Regions from separate parts of the Mangrovibacillus sp. Mu-81 genome, predicted to be linked through region 3. Evidence: riboswitches for the same ligand, from Rfam matches in the RefSeq annotation. Region 3 holds a riboswitch; each other region holds the start of a gene.
What was found. A riboswitch is a leader RNA that binds a small molecule or an ion and turns the genes downstream of it on or off. The one in region 3 is predicted to bind S-adenosylmethionine.
Positions count from the first base shown of each region.

Region 1: it holds a riboswitch for S-adenosylmethionine, as region 3 does, so the genes downstream of both, V6B33_RS00445 (homoserine dehydrogenase) here and V6B33_RS04665 (methionine ABC transporter ATP-binding protein) in region 3, are expected to answer to the same signal.
Region 2: it holds a riboswitch for S-adenosylmethionine, as region 3 does, so the genes downstream of both, metK (methionine adenosyltransferase) here and V6B33_RS04665 (methionine ABC transporter ATP-binding protein) in region 3, are expected to answer to the same signal.
Region 4: it holds a riboswitch for S-adenosylmethionine, as region 3 does, so the genes downstream of both, V6B33_RS05155 (methionine ABC transporter ATP-binding protein) here and V6B33_RS04665 (methionine ABC transporter ATP-binding protein) in region 3, are expected to answer to the same signal.

Region 1 covers NZ_JBAJHU010000001.1:85,088-89,302, reverse strand. Annotated here, with positions in the region: gene V6B33_RS00450 (aspartate kinase) at 1-489, opposite strand, end outside; gene V6B33_RS00445 (homoserine dehydrogenase) at 535-1,788, opposite strand; SAM riboswitch class I at 1,940-2,050, opposite strand; gene V6B33_RS00440 (response regulator transcription factor) at 2,306-2,989, opposite strand; gene V6B33_RS00435 (sensor histidine kinase) at 2,967-4,064, opposite strand; gene V6B33_RS00430 (ABC transporter ATP-binding protein) at 4,125-4,215, opposite strand, start outside.
Region 2 covers NZ_JBAJHU010000014.1:35,320-39,534, forward strand. Annotated here, with positions in the region: gene V6B33_RS19575 (gamma carbonic anhydrase) at 1-329, shown strand, start outside; gene metK (methionine adenosyltransferase) at 592-1,791, opposite strand; SAM riboswitch class I at 2,022-2,165, opposite strand; gene pckA (phosphoenolpyruvate carboxykinase (ATP)) at 2,524-4,113, shown strand.
Region 3 covers NZ_JBAJHU010000002.1:186,493-190,707, forward strand. Annotated here, with positions in the region: gene V6B33_RS04655 (MetQ/NlpA family ABC transporter substrate-binding protein) at 1-8, opposite strand, end outside; gene V6B33_RS04660 (methionine ABC transporter permease) at 20-682, opposite strand; gene V6B33_RS04665 (methionine ABC transporter ATP-binding protein) at 672-1,697, opposite strand; SAM riboswitch class I at 1,816-1,921, opposite strand; gene uvrA (excinuclease ABC subunit UvrA) at 2,139-4,215, opposite strand, start outside.
Region 4 covers NZ_JBAJHU010000002.1:296,531-300,745, reverse strand. Annotated here, with positions in the region: gene V6B33_RS05165 (DUF1659 domain-containing protein) at 1-73, shown strand, start outside; gene V6B33_RS05160 (DUF2922 domain-containing protein) at 112-330, shown strand; SAM riboswitch class I at 1,276-1,381, shown strand; gene V6B33_RS05155 (methionine ABC transporter ATP-binding protein) at 1,486-2,499, shown strand; gene V6B33_RS05150 (methionine ABC transporter permease) at 2,489-3,154, shown strand; gene V6B33_RS05145 (MetQ/NlpA family ABC transporter substrate-binding protein) at 3,176-3,991, shown strand.

The DNA of each region.
Region 1 (4,215 bases), on a different contig from region 3:
TTTTAAAGCGGCGGCAAGAGCAGCTGCAGTCGTATCCGAACCGCCCCTGCCTAATGTAGTTATTTCTCCTTTATCCGTGATTCCTTGAAAACCGGCGGCCACGACGATTCGTCCTTTTGATAACTCCGATTTTATCCGATCGGTATCGATCGAGGTAATCTTGGCATTCCCAAATACTCCGTCCGTTTGGATTCCCGCCTGTCTGCCTGTCAGGGATACGGCTTCCAGCCCCGTATGCTGCAGGGCCATGGTCAAAAGGGAGATCGTCACCTGCTCGCCGGTACTTAAGAGCATATCCATTTCTCTCTTGCTTTGCTTTGCAGAGAGTTCCCCTGCCAATCTTACGAGTGTATCCGTCGTTTTATTCATTGCTGATACTACTGCGACAACATCATGGCCTTTTTCTCTTTCCTTCATGACATGAAAGACCATACGTTTGATTCGATCTGTTGAACCAACAGAGGTTCCACCAAACTTTTGAACAATCATACTCAATGATACCCCTACTTTCTATCAGACCATATTTATTAAAGATTACTTCTGGGAAATTGCAGCTCCAGTCTTCGCTTCATTTTCCAAAGGAATTTCATCCAGAATAGACACAGCTTGAATATGATCATGCGTCCGAAGAAGCGATTCCAGTGTATGTTTCCTGCCTTCAACAAATACGTACAAGTAATCGCCAAGCTGAATATGATCCTTTAAAGTGAACGATGAAATCCAGTTTTGATAATCATCCTCTTCACGGATTCTCAGAACCCATTGGCGGCTGCTCTCAACCTGAACCTCCCCGGTCCTCGCTATGCTTTCGGCAGAGGCCGTGTACTTCCTCTCTATCAACGACAGAAAATCTTCTACCATGGCGCTGCCTGTAGGCAATTTTCCAGCTCCTGGACCAAGCAGGGTAATCCTCCCTACAAGACTACCCTTTAGAGATATGGCATTTTCTACATCCTCCACACCGTAAAAAGGATGGGTGTCATGAACCAGGATGGGCTCTACTTCACCTTTGATACGGTCAATTGAATCCCTCAAGAGAGAACCTGCATGCTTGAACCGCAATCGAAAAGATTCCGCTGCCTGGATCCACTCTGCAGTCAGGTGGGATATCCCCTTACGTCGAATATTCTTCCAATCGGGCTGTCTGCCAAAGGCTGTTTGACTTAAAATCAGCAATTTATAGAACGCATCATGACCTTCGATATCATTTGTCGGATCGGCTTCAGCGTAGCCCTTCTCCTGAGCAATCTTTAAGGCTGTATCAAAGGCAAGGCCTCTATTTCTCATTTGAGATAAGATGAAGTTGGACGTCCCATTTAAAATCCCTTGAATTTGTCTGATTTCATTCACCTTCAGAAGCTGCCTGATACTGCCGATCACCGGTATTCCCCCGGCTGTCGTCGCTTCAAATCCAACCGATACCCCGTTCCTTTCCGCTTTTTCCAATAGCCCGGGACCATATTTGGCAAACATCGCTTTATTGGCCGTGACGATATGAACTCCCTTCTCAATGGCTTCGGTTAAATACGTAAAGCTCGGCTCCTCCCCCACGATCGCTTCAAAGATGACGTGCAGGTCCGGGATATCCAGAATGTCTTGGAAATCCGTTGTGACGTTGATGGATGGATCAATGTCCCTCTCTTTTGCGGGATCTTTTATAAGAATCGCCCTTACCTTCACCTCTTTACCCAGTACTTCCTTCAATCTGTCCTGATGAGTATCGATTGCTTCACAGACTCCTTGCCCTACCGTTCCGAAACCCAGAATTGCCACATTAATCGTTGACATGATTCAGCCTCCTATTATCGAATTTTCACTTTATACTTAAGAATTGATTCATTCCATGAAGATCCACTTGAGGGAAGTGAGAGCGGAAAAGAAGAGGGTATACAGAAAAGCCCTCTTCTATTAAGAAGAGGGCTAAATAATCATGCTCCTCCCCTTATCTTCCAGATCCGTATGGAATCTGTAGGAATTGGCACCTTTACAGTCTGATCCTGCAGGTTGCCGGGCTTCATCGGGCCTATCCCTCCGCCGCTCTTGATAAGAGTTATAATGTTTGGTTTTGGTATTACTTGCTATTTGAGTATGAATTGGATTATAAAGAGGATTCATTGCCTCGTCAATACTATTTTTAGTATTTTTAAAAAATTCTTTCTAATGACACAGATAATATCATTACCTATCGGTTTACTATGATATTTAAACGTATGCGGTGGAACCAGTAACCAGTAACTTGAAAAACAATCCACAGCCTAAAGCTACCCAAGATAACTTTCTGCCATTATTTAATTCCCCGATGCAATTAGGATCTAAACCGATACCCCACACCCCAAATTGTTTCAATAAACACAGGCGACGAAGGTTCCTCCTCAATCTTCTCCCGGATCTTCCTGATATGCACCGTAACCGTCGTCAAATCCCCTAAAGAGTCATACCCCCAAATCCGTTCAAACAGATGTTCTTTGCTGAAGACTCTGTTTGGGTTAGTGGCCAGAAAATACAGAAGGTCGAATTCTTTGGCGGTCACGATTTTTTCTTCTGAGTCGACGAATACTCTGCGGGAGTCCGGATCGATGACGAGGTTCCGGATTTCGATCACTTTTTTCATGTCACGGTTGATCAAGCGTTCGTATCTGGCAATATGAGCTTTTACCCGTGCGACGAGTTCACTGGGGGTGAAGGGTTTGACGATGTAGTCATCGGCTCCGCGGTCGAAGCCCCTGATTTTGTCGATGTCTTCTTTTCTTGCAGTGACCATTAAGATCGGGATGTCGAGAAATTCCCTGAGCTCCTTGCATAGCTGGAATCCGTCCGTATCCGGCAGCATCAGATCAAGCAGAATGAGGCTATATGTGTTGATCCTAGCAAGGGCAAGCCCCTCTCCGCCTGTCGATGCCAGGTCACAAGCAAAGCCGCTCACATCGAGATAGTCCCTTTCGAGTTCCGCGATATCCTTCTCATCTTCAATGATCAGTATGTTTTGCATGATCCTTCACCTTTTTCAATGTAAAATAAATGCTTGTTCCTATACCCGGCTTACTTTCTGCCCAAATGCTCCCGCCGTGCCCTTCTATGATTTTTTTGGCAATGGACAGGCCAAGCCCGCTTCCTCCTGTGGCGGAGTTTCTCGAGATGTCCGTCCTGTAGAAGCTGTCAAAGATACGGGGCAGTTCCGTTTCCGGTATCCCGCTCCCATTATCCTGAATCTCCACCTTGACATCATACTCAAGCTCCGTGAGGATGACCTGAATTTCTTTCTGTTCTTTATTCATATACTTTAAACTGTTTTGCGTGATATTCTTGACGACCCGGTCCAGCTTTTCCCTGTCAGCTTCAACGAGATAAGAACCTGACCTTTCATAGGATAGCAGCGCTTCACCGTGTTCCTTTTCAAGAGTAAAGGAAAGTTCGTCGATGAAATCATCAAAATACGCATCAAGGTGGACCTTTTCAAATTGAAACGGCAATTGGTCCATATCCAGCTTCGAATATAGGAACAGTTCATCGATGAGTCCGTCCATATCATGGGCATTCTTCTTGATCTTGGCCATGTATCGGTTCAGCTTGTCTGGAGTGCCGGCGATGCCATCTTCGATCCCGCTCACATACCCTTTGATCGAGGTTAACGGTGTTTTCAAGTCATGGGAAATGCTCGCGATAAGCTCCTGACGATTCAGCTCGTATTGCCTTTGAACCGTCTCTGCTTCCTTCAGCTTCAGGCGCATCTCTTCAAATGTATTCGATAATTGCCCCAATTCATCCTTCTTGTCAGACGCCACACTAACATCAAGATCCCCTTCACTGATCTTTCGTGCTGCGAACGACAACTTCTTGATCGGTTCTATGATGCTCTTTGACATAAAATAGGTCAGCAACCCGTTCGTCAAGACTAAAATGACCACCAGCGCACCGAAGCGGAGAGTCAGGAAAGTTTGCAGATTCTTCCCATTCAATACATAAAAGAACACATATCCAACCACGATTTCCACGATTAGAAGACTGACAAGGGGAATGACAATCATTCCGATATTCGATAAGAGCAGCCTCTTCTTTATCGACATGCCATCACCTGCTTTCCATACAATGTGAACCTGGGCTGCCGTTACTGACAGCCCCTTCTGTTACTTCTCCATTATTCGTCCATCTTCTATATATAATACCCGGTCACAGAGATGGAGGACCCGTTCATCATGGGTGACCATCAGTGCAGCC
Region 2 (4,215 bases), on a different contig from region 3:
TTCACCAGAGTCCCAATAATCCGCTGATCCTCGAAGACGAAGTAACAGTCGGCCACGGAGTCATTCTACATAGTTGTAAAATCAGAAAAAAGGCCTTGATCGGGATGGGATCGATCATCCTCGATAATGCCGAAATCGGCGAAGGTGCCTTCATCGGTGCCGGCAGCCTGGTTCCTCAAGGAAAGGTCATCCCGCCAAATACTCTTGCCTTTGGACGTCCGGCAAAAGTGGTGCGTGAATTGAACGATCATGACATCAGTGAAATGAAGCGGATTTCCAGGGAATACGCCGAGAAAGGTCAATATTATAAAAGCATCAAACCCTTTTAAGTCTTATACTTGTGATACCCAAACCACCTGCTGATTACTCGTGTTAAATTACGGGATGACTCCGTTAATTAGAAAAGCGGAAGGGCTTTGCTCAGAGGCGTGTGGCATAAGACGGACCGGCCAGGAAGGCGCGGACGGTTTGGCTTATGACATGTGCCTCTAAGCCCTGGAGCTGGACAATTCTCGAGTTAAATTTACTCTTTCTTATCAATTCAAAAAAACCAACACCCATTTCAAGTGTTGGTTTTTCTCATACCTGTTATTACTTTAGAGCCTCAGCCTTCAATACATCAGCTTTGTTTGTACGCTCCCATGGAAGATCAAGATCGTTGCGGCCAAAGTGTCCGTAAGCAGCTGTCTGCTTGTAAATCGGACGGCGAAGGTCGAGCATTCTGATGATTCCTGCAGGGCGCAAGTCAAAGTTGCTGCTTACGACATCAACCAATACATCTTCAGAAACTTTGCCTGTTCCGAATGTATCCACTGAGATCGATACCGGTTGTGCTACACCGATCGCATATGCCAATTGAACTTCACATTTTTCAGCGAGTCCGGCTGCTACGATATTTTTCGCTACATAACGAGCAGCATAAGCTGCTGAACGGTCAACTTTCGTTGCATCCTTACCAGAGAAAGCACCGCCGCCGTGGCGTGCATAACCGCCGTACGTGTCAACAATGATTTTACGGCCAGTAAGTCCTGCATCCCCTTGAGGTCCGCCAATAACGAAACGGCCAGTCGGGTTGATGAAGTACTTTGTTTTTTCATCAATCAGTTCTTTTGGAACAACCGGCTCGATGACATATTCTTTCAGGTTACGCTGGATTTGCTCCAGTGAAACTTCCGGATGGTGTTGAGTTGAGATAACGATTGTATCGATGCGGACTGGCTTATCGTTCTCATCATATTCAACCGTTACCTGCGTTTTACCGTCCGGACGAAGGTAAGGAAGAACTTCTTCTTTACGTACTTCGGTCAGCTGGCGTGAAAGTTTGTGTGCCAGTGAAATCGGAAGAGGCATAAGCTCTTTCGTTTCATTGCAGGCAAATCCGAACATCAGGCCCTGATCACCGGCGCCGATTGCGTCGATTTCAGCATCAGACATTTGTCCTTCGCGTGCTTCAAGCGCTTGATCTACACCTAGTGCGATATCAGCAGACTGCTCATCGATCGATGTAAGTACGGCACATGTTTCTGCATCGAAACCATATTTCGCACGGGTATATCCGATTCCGCGGATTGTTTCCCGAACGATTTTTGGGATATCGACATACGTATTTGTAGTGATTTCACCTGCAACAAGTACAAGACCTGTCGTGACAGATGTTTCACATGCTACACGGGCATTCGGATCATTCGTGAGAATAGCATCAAGAATGGAATCGGAAATTTGATCACAAATTTTATCTGGATGTCCTTCCGTTACGGACTCAGATGTAAACAGACGACGTTTCGTTGACATTAAGGTTCCTCCTTAAGCATATTTGCCGGTCTTCACCGACAAAACATTCAAACAGATACGGTACTCATTTCCCTAAGTAGTATGAAGTAAACATGGTTTTTTTATAAGGAAAACGCCATGATATAAAAACATGACATTTAATCACTTGTGCTCCACTATAAAACAGAAAAAACCCTTCCTCTCGAAAAGCATAAAGAGGAAAGGTTTCACATCATAGCCGCGCCTTTTCTCTCTTATCGTTCAAGGTTATCCACCTTGCCTCAGTTTAGCACCTTCGCTTCATGGGACCTTCCCCATTCGGAAAGATCAAGAATCTATTTAGCAGGTTGCTGGGTTTCATAGGGTCTGCTCCCTCCACCAGCTCAGGATAAGAGTATCCGTTCAAGGTACAATAATAACGTTAACAATACAGGGTGTCAAACACTTTTTTATAAGAAAAGATTAACAGCAGGCATCCCTATAATCTCTTAATCCATTGAACCAGATCATGAGTGACATTTATATAAGAAGAAAGGAAGAAACGTGGGTAAATGTATGAAGAAATTTTCATGGATAAGCATAAACTGCTTAGATAGGATGAAATCCGTTATATTTTTTAAGAAAATTGTTACAAATTTAAGTCACATAATAAAAAACATCTAAATAGTATAGACTAATAAATTGATTGTGTTATACTATTTTTGAAAAGAAACAATAAAGGGGTATTTAAATTTATATAAAGGAAGGGTTCTAATGAATTCAGTGAGCATGTCTAATGAGTTAACAGAATTACTTAACGGTCAAAACATCAAAAATCAACTATCTGTTTCACAATTAGTGGAAAAAGTTCTTCATAGAAATGAAGGCGCTTTAACTTCTTCAGGTGCGGTCAGAGCTGAAACCGGTAAATATACAGGGCGCTCTCCTAAAGATAAGTTCATTGTCGAGGAGCCTTCAACCAAAGATAAAATCGATTGGGGATCTGTAAATCAGCCGATCTCCGCTGAATCATTCGATAAATTATATCATAAAGTTCTTGAATACTTAAAAGAAAAAGAAGAAGTATTCGTATTTAACGGATTTGCCGGTGCAGATCCAAAACATAGACTTCCAATCCAGGTCATCAATGAATTTGCATGGCATAATCTCTTTGCCCATCAACTGTTCATCCGACCGGCTGCGGAAGAGCTAAATTCACATAAATCTGAGTTCACAATCGTTTCAGCACCTAACTTTAAGGCAGACCCAGCTGTAGACGGCACCAACTCTGAAACTTTCATCATCGTTTCATTCGAGAAGCGGGTCGTACTGATTGGCGGGACTGAATATGCAGGAGAAATGAAGAAATCCATTTTCTCTGTCATGAATTACATGCTTCCTGAATCCGACATCCTTTCCATGCACTGTTCTGCAAACGTAGGGCGTGAAGGTGATGTAGCGTTATTCTTCGGCCTTTCCGGTACCGGGAAAACGACTTTATCAGCCGACCCCAACCGCCGTCTGATCGGGGATGACGAACACGGCTGGTCCCCGAACGGCGTATTCAATATCGAAGGCGGATGCTACGCGAAATGCATTGGTCTGACACGTGAGAAAGAACCTCAAATCTATGACGCCATCCGCTTCGGATCCGTGTTGGAAAACGTAGTGCTCGATGAAGACTCGCGCATTCCTGATTATGAGGATAACACATTGACTGAAAATACACGTGCTGCCTACCCGCTGCAGGCAATGGATAACATAGTGGAGCCAAGCATCGCAGGACACCCAAATACAATCGTATTCCTGACTGCGGATGCATTCGGGGTATTGCCTCCGATCAGCAAGCTGACGAAAGAGCAGGCAATGTATCACTTCCTTAGCGGCTATACATCCAAACTGGCAGGAACCGAGCGCGGCATCACTTCGCCGCAGGCAACTTTCTCAACATGCTTCGGTTCTCCGTTTCTTCCGCTTGCTGCGACCCGTTACGCAGAAATGCTCGGAAAGAAAATCGATGAGCACAATGCTGAAGTGTATCTCGTCAACACCGGCTGGACTGGTGGAGAATATGGTGCAGGCAGCCGCATGAAGCTCTCCTACACACGCGCGATGGTGCAGGCAGCACTTGAAGGCGAACTGACAAACGTTGAAACCGAAACAGACGAAATCTTCGGCCTGAACATTCCAGTCCATGTACCGGGAGTACCTGATGAAGTCCTCCTTCCGATCAGAACATGGTCAAATGAAAAAGCGTACAAAGTAAAGGCAGCCGAACTTGCACGCCAATTCAACAACAACTTCAAGAAGTTCACAAACGTACCAGCTGAAATCGAAGCCAAAGGCGGACCGGCAGTAAAATAACGATGATCAACCGCAACTGATCAGTCAAACACTTTCCAAGTGTCTGGCTGGTCGGTTTTTTTGTTTGGAATAGGAGATAAATTCAATTTTCCTGCTTTCCGG
Region 3 (4,215 bases):
TTTTTCATGATATTCTCTCCTATCTTCTTCTGATGACTTTCGATAATGTATTTCCCGCGGTCTGAAGACCTTGGACCATCACGATTAGTATAATGACGGTCACGATCATGACGGATGTTTCAAATCTCTGATAGCCATATGCGATGGCGAGGTCGCCGAGTCCTCCGCCGCCGACTGCCCCGGCCATGGCCGACGCCCCGACCAGCCCGATGGTCGCAATCGTGATATTGAGGACCAGTGTACTCAGGGCTTCCGGAATGAGGATCCCGAAGATGATCTGCCAAGGACCTGCACCCATGGATTCCGCTGCTTCTATCACGCCCGGCTCCACTTCTAGGAGCGAGCTCTCTACTAGTCTGGCAATATACGGTGCCGCAAACACGACAAGGGGGACAACCGCCGCAGCCGTTCCGATCGAGGTTCCCACTACCAATCTTGTAAATGGGATGATCGCCACCATCAAGATGATGAACGGAACCGAACGGAACACGTTGATGATGCTGCTCAGCACGGAGAAAATCGCTTTATTCTCAAGTAAATGACCCTTCCTGGTGACGACGACGATGATGCCGAGCGGAAGCCCGATCAATGTGGCAAATAACAATGAGAACGAGACCATCGCCACTGTATCCCACGTAGCTTCAATGATTCTCGGCCAAAATAACTCCCAATTAACTTGCACGTTTCTCCACCTCACTCACGAATAGCCGCTTCTGCCAATACTGTAAAATCTCTTCCGTTTCCTTCTCACTTCCAATGATCTGTACGATGAGATTCCCAAACGGCTTCCCTTGAAGCTCTGTGATCTGCCCGAATAATACATTGATGTGGGCACTGAAAGCTTTTGCCGTTTCGGATAAAATCGGTACGCCGGTAGAATCTCCTTTGAAAATCAAGCGGCAAATGCGCCCTTGTTTACTGTCATTCAATTTATCGAGTACCGACGCCGGCAGCTGATCGTTCATGACGCTCTTCACGAAATTTCTCGTCGTTGGGGTCTGAGGATTGGAAAAGATATCGAAGACGCTTCCTTCCTCGACGATTTCCCCATTCTCCATCACCGCCACTTTGTCACAGATTTCGCGGATCACCTGCATTTCATGGGTGATCATCACAATCGTGATGCCGTACTCTTTGTTGATACGTTTCAGCAGGTTCAGGATCGATTCCGTCGTTTGCGGATCGAGGGCTGATGTCGCCTCGTCACAAAGCAGGATTGAAGGGGATGTTGCCAATGCCCTTGCAATACCCACCCTTTGCTTCTGTCCGCCAGACAGTTCATCAGGATAGTGCTTCGCTTTGTCTTCAAGCCCGACAAATGCCAATAATTCTTGTACTCTCTGATTGATTTTTTCCTTCGGCCATTTTGCCAGTTTCAGAGGATAGGCGATATTCCCCGAAACGGTCCGGGACTGAAACAGATTAAAATGCTGAAAGATCATCCCGATCCGGTGGCGTTCTTTCCTGAGATCGGCCGCCGACTGCTCTTTTAGGCTGCGGTCTTCGATCAAAACATCTCCGGAGGTCGGCTTTTCCAAATGATTGAGGCAGCGGACGAGTGTGCTTTTCCCGGCGCCGCTGAATCCGATGACCCCATATATTTCTCCCTTTTCCACCTGGAAGGATACATCCTTCAACGCAGTGAACGGTCCATCCTTCGTTTCAAATACTTTCGTAACATTCTGAACTCTGATCATACAGGTGTTGCTCCTCTCTCTATGAATCTTCTTGATGCCGGCAGGTAAGGACATGGATGAAAATAAAAAGTGCCCCCCTTCATAAGAAGAGAGGCACAAATATGTATATGTCCCGCTCTTCTCATCTTTCAAGTCACGTGACTTGATGGAATTGGCACGGTATTCATAAAGAACCCGTTGCCGAGGTATCGCAGGGCCAGTCCCTCCACCTCTCTGGATAAGAAGATATCGCTTTATTAAATTAAAATAGTGCTGTAATTAAGTATTATGGTAATGGTAAAAGATTCTGGTTGAATTGTCAATCATGAATTTGAAGATTGTTGACTTTTCATTCCGCTGTTGATTTCCGTGCAAGACTTCGCTATGCGGGTAGTTGGTGAATTCTTAATAAAAGCAAAAAAAGAGCAGGAGGGAATTCTCCAGCTCTACATTGATTATTTATTAACTCGTTACTTCTTCCTTCTCACGGATCTTCTTTTTCATCCGGTCGCGGTCACGTTCAAGGATCGGCTTCAGGTACTTACCTGTGTAAGATCCTTTGGCTTCTGCCACTTTTTCAGGGGTTCCGCTGGCGATGATGGTACCGCCCTTGTCTCCTCCTTCAGGACCAAGGTCGACAATATAGTCAGCCGCTTTGATGACGTCCAGATTGTGTTCGATGACAAGCACCGTATCCCCGTTTTCAACCAGGCGCTGAAGGACGACAAGGAGTCTTGCGATGTCATCGACATGAAGACCGGTTGTCGGCTCATCCAGGATATAGAGTGAACGGCCCGTTGAACGGCGATGCAGCTCGGATGCCAGCTTGACACGCTGTGCTTCCCCTCCGGAAAGGGTCGTCGCCGGCTGGCCAAGTGTGATATATCCCAGCCCGACATCAAAGATCGTTTGCAGCTTGCGTTTGATTTTCGGGATGTTTTCGAAGAACTTCACCGCATCTTCGACTGTCATTTCGAGGACGTCTGCAATATTCCTGTCCTTGTATTTAACTTCAAGCGTTTCACGGTTGTATCGTTTACCATGGCAAACTTCACATGGGACATACACATCCGGAAGAAAGTGCATTTCGATCTTGATGATCCCGTCACCGCGGCAGGCTTCGCATCTTCCGCCTTTTACATTGAAGCTGAAGCGTCCTTTTTTATATCCGCGCACTTTGGCTTCATTGGTTGTCGCGAAGACATCACGGATATCATCGAATACACCTGTATAGGTGGCAGGATTCGATCTCGGGGTGCGTCCGATCGGCGACTGATCGATATCGATGACTTTGTCGAGATGGTCGATCCCTTTCACTTCTTTGTGCTCACCTGGTTTGGTTTTGGCATTATGAAGCTTCTGCGCCAGGGATTTGTGAAGAATCTCATTGATCAGTGTACTTTTCCCGGAACCGGAAACGCCTGTGACCGCCGTAAAGACGCCGAGAGGAAACTTCGCCTTCACGTTGTTCAAGTTATTTTCCTTTGCGCCGACAATTTCAAGATATCTTCCATCCGGCTTCCGTCTTTCCTGAGGGAGAGGGATGAATCTCTTTCCGGATAAATATTGACCTGTTAAGGATTTATTGTCACCCATGACTTCTTCAGGTGTTCCTGCAGAGATGACTTCGCCACCGTGCACTCCTGCACCAGGACCGATATCAATCAGATAATCGGCAGCAAGCATCGTATCCTCGTCATGTTCGACGACAATCAATGTGTTGCCGATATCACGCATATTTTTGAGTGTATCGATCAAGCGGTCATTGTCCCGCTGATGCAGCCCGATGGATGGCTCATCGAGAATATACAGGACCCCCGTCAGGCGAGACCCGATCTGGGTTGCCAGACGGATACGCTGTGCTTCCCCTCCTGAAAGGGTTCCGGCGGCACGGCTTAACGTCAGATAATCAAGGCCTACGTTCACAAGGAAACCGAGACGTTCGCGGATTTCCCTCAGAATCAGCCTTGCAATTTTCATATCTTTTTCGGAAAGTTCAAGCTGAGCAAAGAAATTGTCTGCTTCCTCAATCGAGAATGCAGTCACCTCCCCGACGTGAAGGGAATCCACCTTCACCGCCAGACTTTCTTCCTTCAGGCGGTGGCCGTTACAAGTTGGACAGTCCTGCTGTGCCATATACTTCTCCATCTGCTCCCGGATATAGTCAGAGCTTGTTTCGCGGTATCGGCGCTCTATATTTCTCATGACCCCTTCAAAACGAAGATAATTTTCACGCACCTGACCGAAGTCGTTTTCGTAACGGAAATAGATCTCATCTTTGCCGGAGCCTTTTAGGATTTTATCCATCTTATCTTTCGGAATATCCTTGACCGGTACGTCCATCGGGATGCTGTAGTGGTTACAGACCGCTTTCAGCAGGGACGGGTAGTATTGTGAACTGGTCGGCTCCCATGGGGCGATCGCGTGCTCATTAAGGGAACGGTCCCAGTTCGGGATGACCAGGTCTTTGTCCACTTCAAGCTTCGTCCCCAGCCCGTCACAGCTTGGACATGCCCCGAAAGGACTGTTGAAGGAAAAC
Region 4 (4,215 bases), 110 kb from region 3:
GTCACTCGCAGGTCTTTCTGAGAAGAACCTGTTCAACGTGGAAAAGATCCAGAATTTCGATATCAACGCGTAATGATCGTTGAAATTTAATGGGAAGGAGGACTATTAATAATGGCAAAAGTACTTGAACTTCAATTTAGAACGGATACAGGGAAATCGGCGAAAATCAGCCTCAACGACCCGATTGACCCGATTGATACCATCCAGGTGAAAGCGGCAATGGACAACCTGATCGCAACCGGCGTATTCGGCAGCTCAAGCGGCACACTGGTTAGCGTAGAAGGAGCACGCGTGGTTGAACGTAATGTAACGGATTATGAAGTTTTATAATAGATGAAGTAAGAGGCTGGGACAAAAGTGTTTTAGTCTATGTAAAACCCGAACTGATTTGAATTCCAGGATTCAAGTATGTTCGGGTTTTTTAATTGTTTTATTCAACAGTTCATTTGTTTTCAGTCTGTCCCAGCGGTTGATTGGAGTGCAAGACGAGGACTCCTGCGGGAAAAGTGACTAATGTGAGACCTGTCCAGCTCCGGCGGCTAGAGGCTCGAGGTCATAAGTCAATCAAGCCAACAAGGCAAAAAGCGCCTTTCCGGCTTGCTCGTCTTATGCTTGTCGCCTCTGAGCAAGCCGCCTCCGCTTTTCTAATTGTCCAGCTCCTGGGCTTAGAGGCACATTTCATAAGGCGACTCGTCCAAGAAGGCAAGGAACACCTTCGTTGCCGATTCGCCTTATGCCACACGCCTCTGAGCAAAGCCCCTCCGCTTTTCTAACCCGCAAGAGCGAATGCGATGAGGAGGCTCACGGGTCACCCGCGGAAAGCGAAGTCTTGCACGGAAATCATTAGCGGTATCTAGAGTCAACACTGATAATGTTCGAATTAGTAGTTGTTTTTTTGTTTTGTCCCAGCCTCTTCAAATTTGTTCAGTTTGTTCAGACGGCTGTTTGACAAACAAATGACCCTCATGGGAACGGCCATGCAAATTTAATCAAACGTTTGTTTAAACCCGCCAACCCCTTGTCGCAAAAGGTTTCCAGACCTTAATCATACGTTTGTTTAAATTTTTTGGATTGAAAAAGCTAGACCCTATTTTCAACAGCAGATGTTACAAGGAACATACTTCAAATGCAGCCGCCACCCTTAAAAAACTTCTCCACTGACTCTAAAGCAAAGAAACCGCTTACACAAGCATCCGCCAAAATCTCTTGTTGACTTTCCATATCAAACCATATAATATCACCTATAAGATAAAAAATTCGAAAATTAAATACTTTCAATTATCAAGAGTGACCGAGGGATCAGGCCCTATGACGTCCGGCAACCTCCAATGTGGAACGGTGCCAATTCCTGCAGAATGAATTTCATTCTGAGAGATAAGTCGAGATACATGAGCGATGCTTCTTTCAGTAATTGAAAGGGGCATTTTTTATTTTTAAAAGTACTGCAGCTTGGTTTAATAGGTAGAAATAAAAGGGGTGGTCAATGTGATTGAAATCAAAAACCTTGTAAAAGAATACAAGACAAAAAAGCAGACGATACTCGGTGTGGATAACGTTTCTGTCACCATACAAAAAGGGGAAGTCTTCGGCATCGTCGGCTACAGCGGTGCAGGGAAAAGTTCTCTCATCCGTTGTCTGAACCTGCTGGAAAAACCGACATCGGGTGAAATCATCATCGACGGACAGGATTTGACGAAGCTTTCTTCCAGGGATCTCCGTCTTGCACGACAGAAGATCTCCATGATTTTTCAGCACTTCCACCTCATCAAAGCGAAAACGGTGTATGAGAATCTTGCGTTCGCATTAAAAGCTGCCAAGGTCCCAAAGGCAGAAATCGGGCCGAGGGTGAACGAACTTTTAGAAATGGTCGGGTTAAGCGATAAAGCCCAGGCCTATCCCGCCCAGCTGAGCGGCGGGCAAAAGCAGCGCGTCGGAATTGCGAGGGCGCTTGCGAACAAGCCATCCGTGCTGCTGTGCGATGAAGCGACTTCCGCACTGGACCCGAGCACGACGAAATCGATCCTTAAACTATTGAAAGACATCAACAAACAGCTTGGATTGACGATCGTCCTCATCACGCACGAAATGGAAGTGGTGAAAGAAATCTGCGACAGGATGGCTGTCATGCAGGATGGCAGAATCGTTGAAGAAGGGGCGGTATACGACCTCTTTGCCAACCCGGTACAGCCGCTGACAAAGCAGTTCATCGAAAACATCCTGCAGTTTGAATTGCCGCCGCACTTATTGAACAGTCGGACAGGGAAATTGATCAAGATCCAGTTCAAGGGCTCGATCGCTGAAGAAAGTGTGGTATCGGAAGTATTCCAGAAATACAAAGTACGCGGCAATATCCTGCATGGGAAAATAGAATACATCCAGGAAACCCCGCTTGGGATTTTTATCATGGAGCTGATCGGCGATGAAGCTGAAATACAGGCGGCGATCCGCTACATAACCGCCAAAACACAAAGCCTGGAGGTGCTGGACCGTGCTGCCTGAATCATTGATTACGATTTTACCAGAGTTGAATAAAGCATTCCTCGAAACCGTCTATATGGTCGGCATTTCACTGGCTATCGCAATTTTACTCGGGATGCCGCTCGGTGTTCTGCTTTTCGTGACAGACAAGGGGCTTTTTTTACAGAATGGGTTCGTTAAGAAGATCGTCGGTTTTGTGGTGAACATGGTCCGTTCGGTTCCATTCATCATTTTATTGGTTGCACTGCTGCCGCTTACGAAACTATTGACGGGCACGACAATTGGACCGACAGCCGCATCCGTTTCATTGTCAGTTGCGGGGATCCCGTTTTTTGCAAGAATGGTTGAAACAGCACTGCGTGAGATCGATAAAGGTGTTATCGAAGCATCGGTGTCGGTCGGGGCGAGTCCATGGATGATCATCAAGGACGTCCTGCTTCCGGAAGCGAAACCGGCAGTCATACAGGCGATCACGATTACAACGATCAGCCTTGTTGCTTATTCCGCCATGGCAGGAATCGTAGGGGGAGGCGGAGTCGGCGATCTCGCCATCCGTTTCGGCTACTACCGCTACGACAATACAGTGATGATTACCACGGTCGTCGTGTTGATCTGCCTGGTGCAGCTCATCCAGTACACAGGGGATATTTTTGCAAGATTAGTAGATAAAAGATAATCAATTTAGGGGGAAGATTTCATGAAAAAGTGGATTTTATTTTTAGCAGCAGTATTAATCGTCAGCTTACTTGCAGCCTGCGGAGGCGAAGAGGCAAGCTCGGGGGAAAAGAAAGAGATAACCATCGGGGCGACATCCGGTCCTTACAGTGATATGGTTACAAAAGCGATCAAACCGGGGCTGGAAGAGAAAGGCTACACGGTAGAGGTGAAGGAATTCAGTGACTATATCCAGCCTAACAATGCATTGGCACAGGGTGATCTTGATGCGAATCTGTTCCAGCATAAAATCTACATGGAAACATTCGCAGAACAGCACGGCATGGAGCTTTCGGAAGTCATCGTCGTCCCGACAGCACCGATGGGGATCTACTCGAATAAATTCGATTCTCTGGATACCATCAAAGAAGGCAGCGCCATCTCTATCCCGAACGACCCGACCAACGCAGCACGTGCATTCCAAATCTTAGAGGACGCAGAGCTGATCACGTTGAAAGAGGGGACCGACCCATTGACGGTTTCTGAAAAGGACATCGATAAAAACGTGAAGAACCTTCAATTCAAGCCGATCGAAGCGGCTCAGCTTCCAAGAGCGGTCGAAAGTGTCGACTTATCAGCAGTACCGGGCAACTACGCACTTGCGGCGAAAATGGACTTACTGGATGCATTGCAGCTTGAGAATATGCCGGACCAATACCGCAACCGAGTTGTCATGAACACGAAAGACGTCGACTCACAGATCGCGAAAGACATCAAGGCGGTGGTTGAAGCCGATGAGTTTGAGAAGACTATTGATGAAGAATTCAAAGGATTCGGGAAGCCGGAGTGGATGGAATAGAGTTAGTTAACAGCCTAATAGTGAGGGACGGGCATCCATTTGCCTGTCCTTCTTTTTTATTTTTTTGCTTGTTCCAGCAGTTGATTGAAGTGCAAGACGAAGATTCCTGCTGGAAAAGAGAGCCAGGTGAGACCTGTCCAGTACCGGCGGCTAGAGGCTCGAGACATTAGTCTCTGAGTGAGCAGCATCCACTTTTCTGATCCGCAGGTGTTTGTGACGAGAAG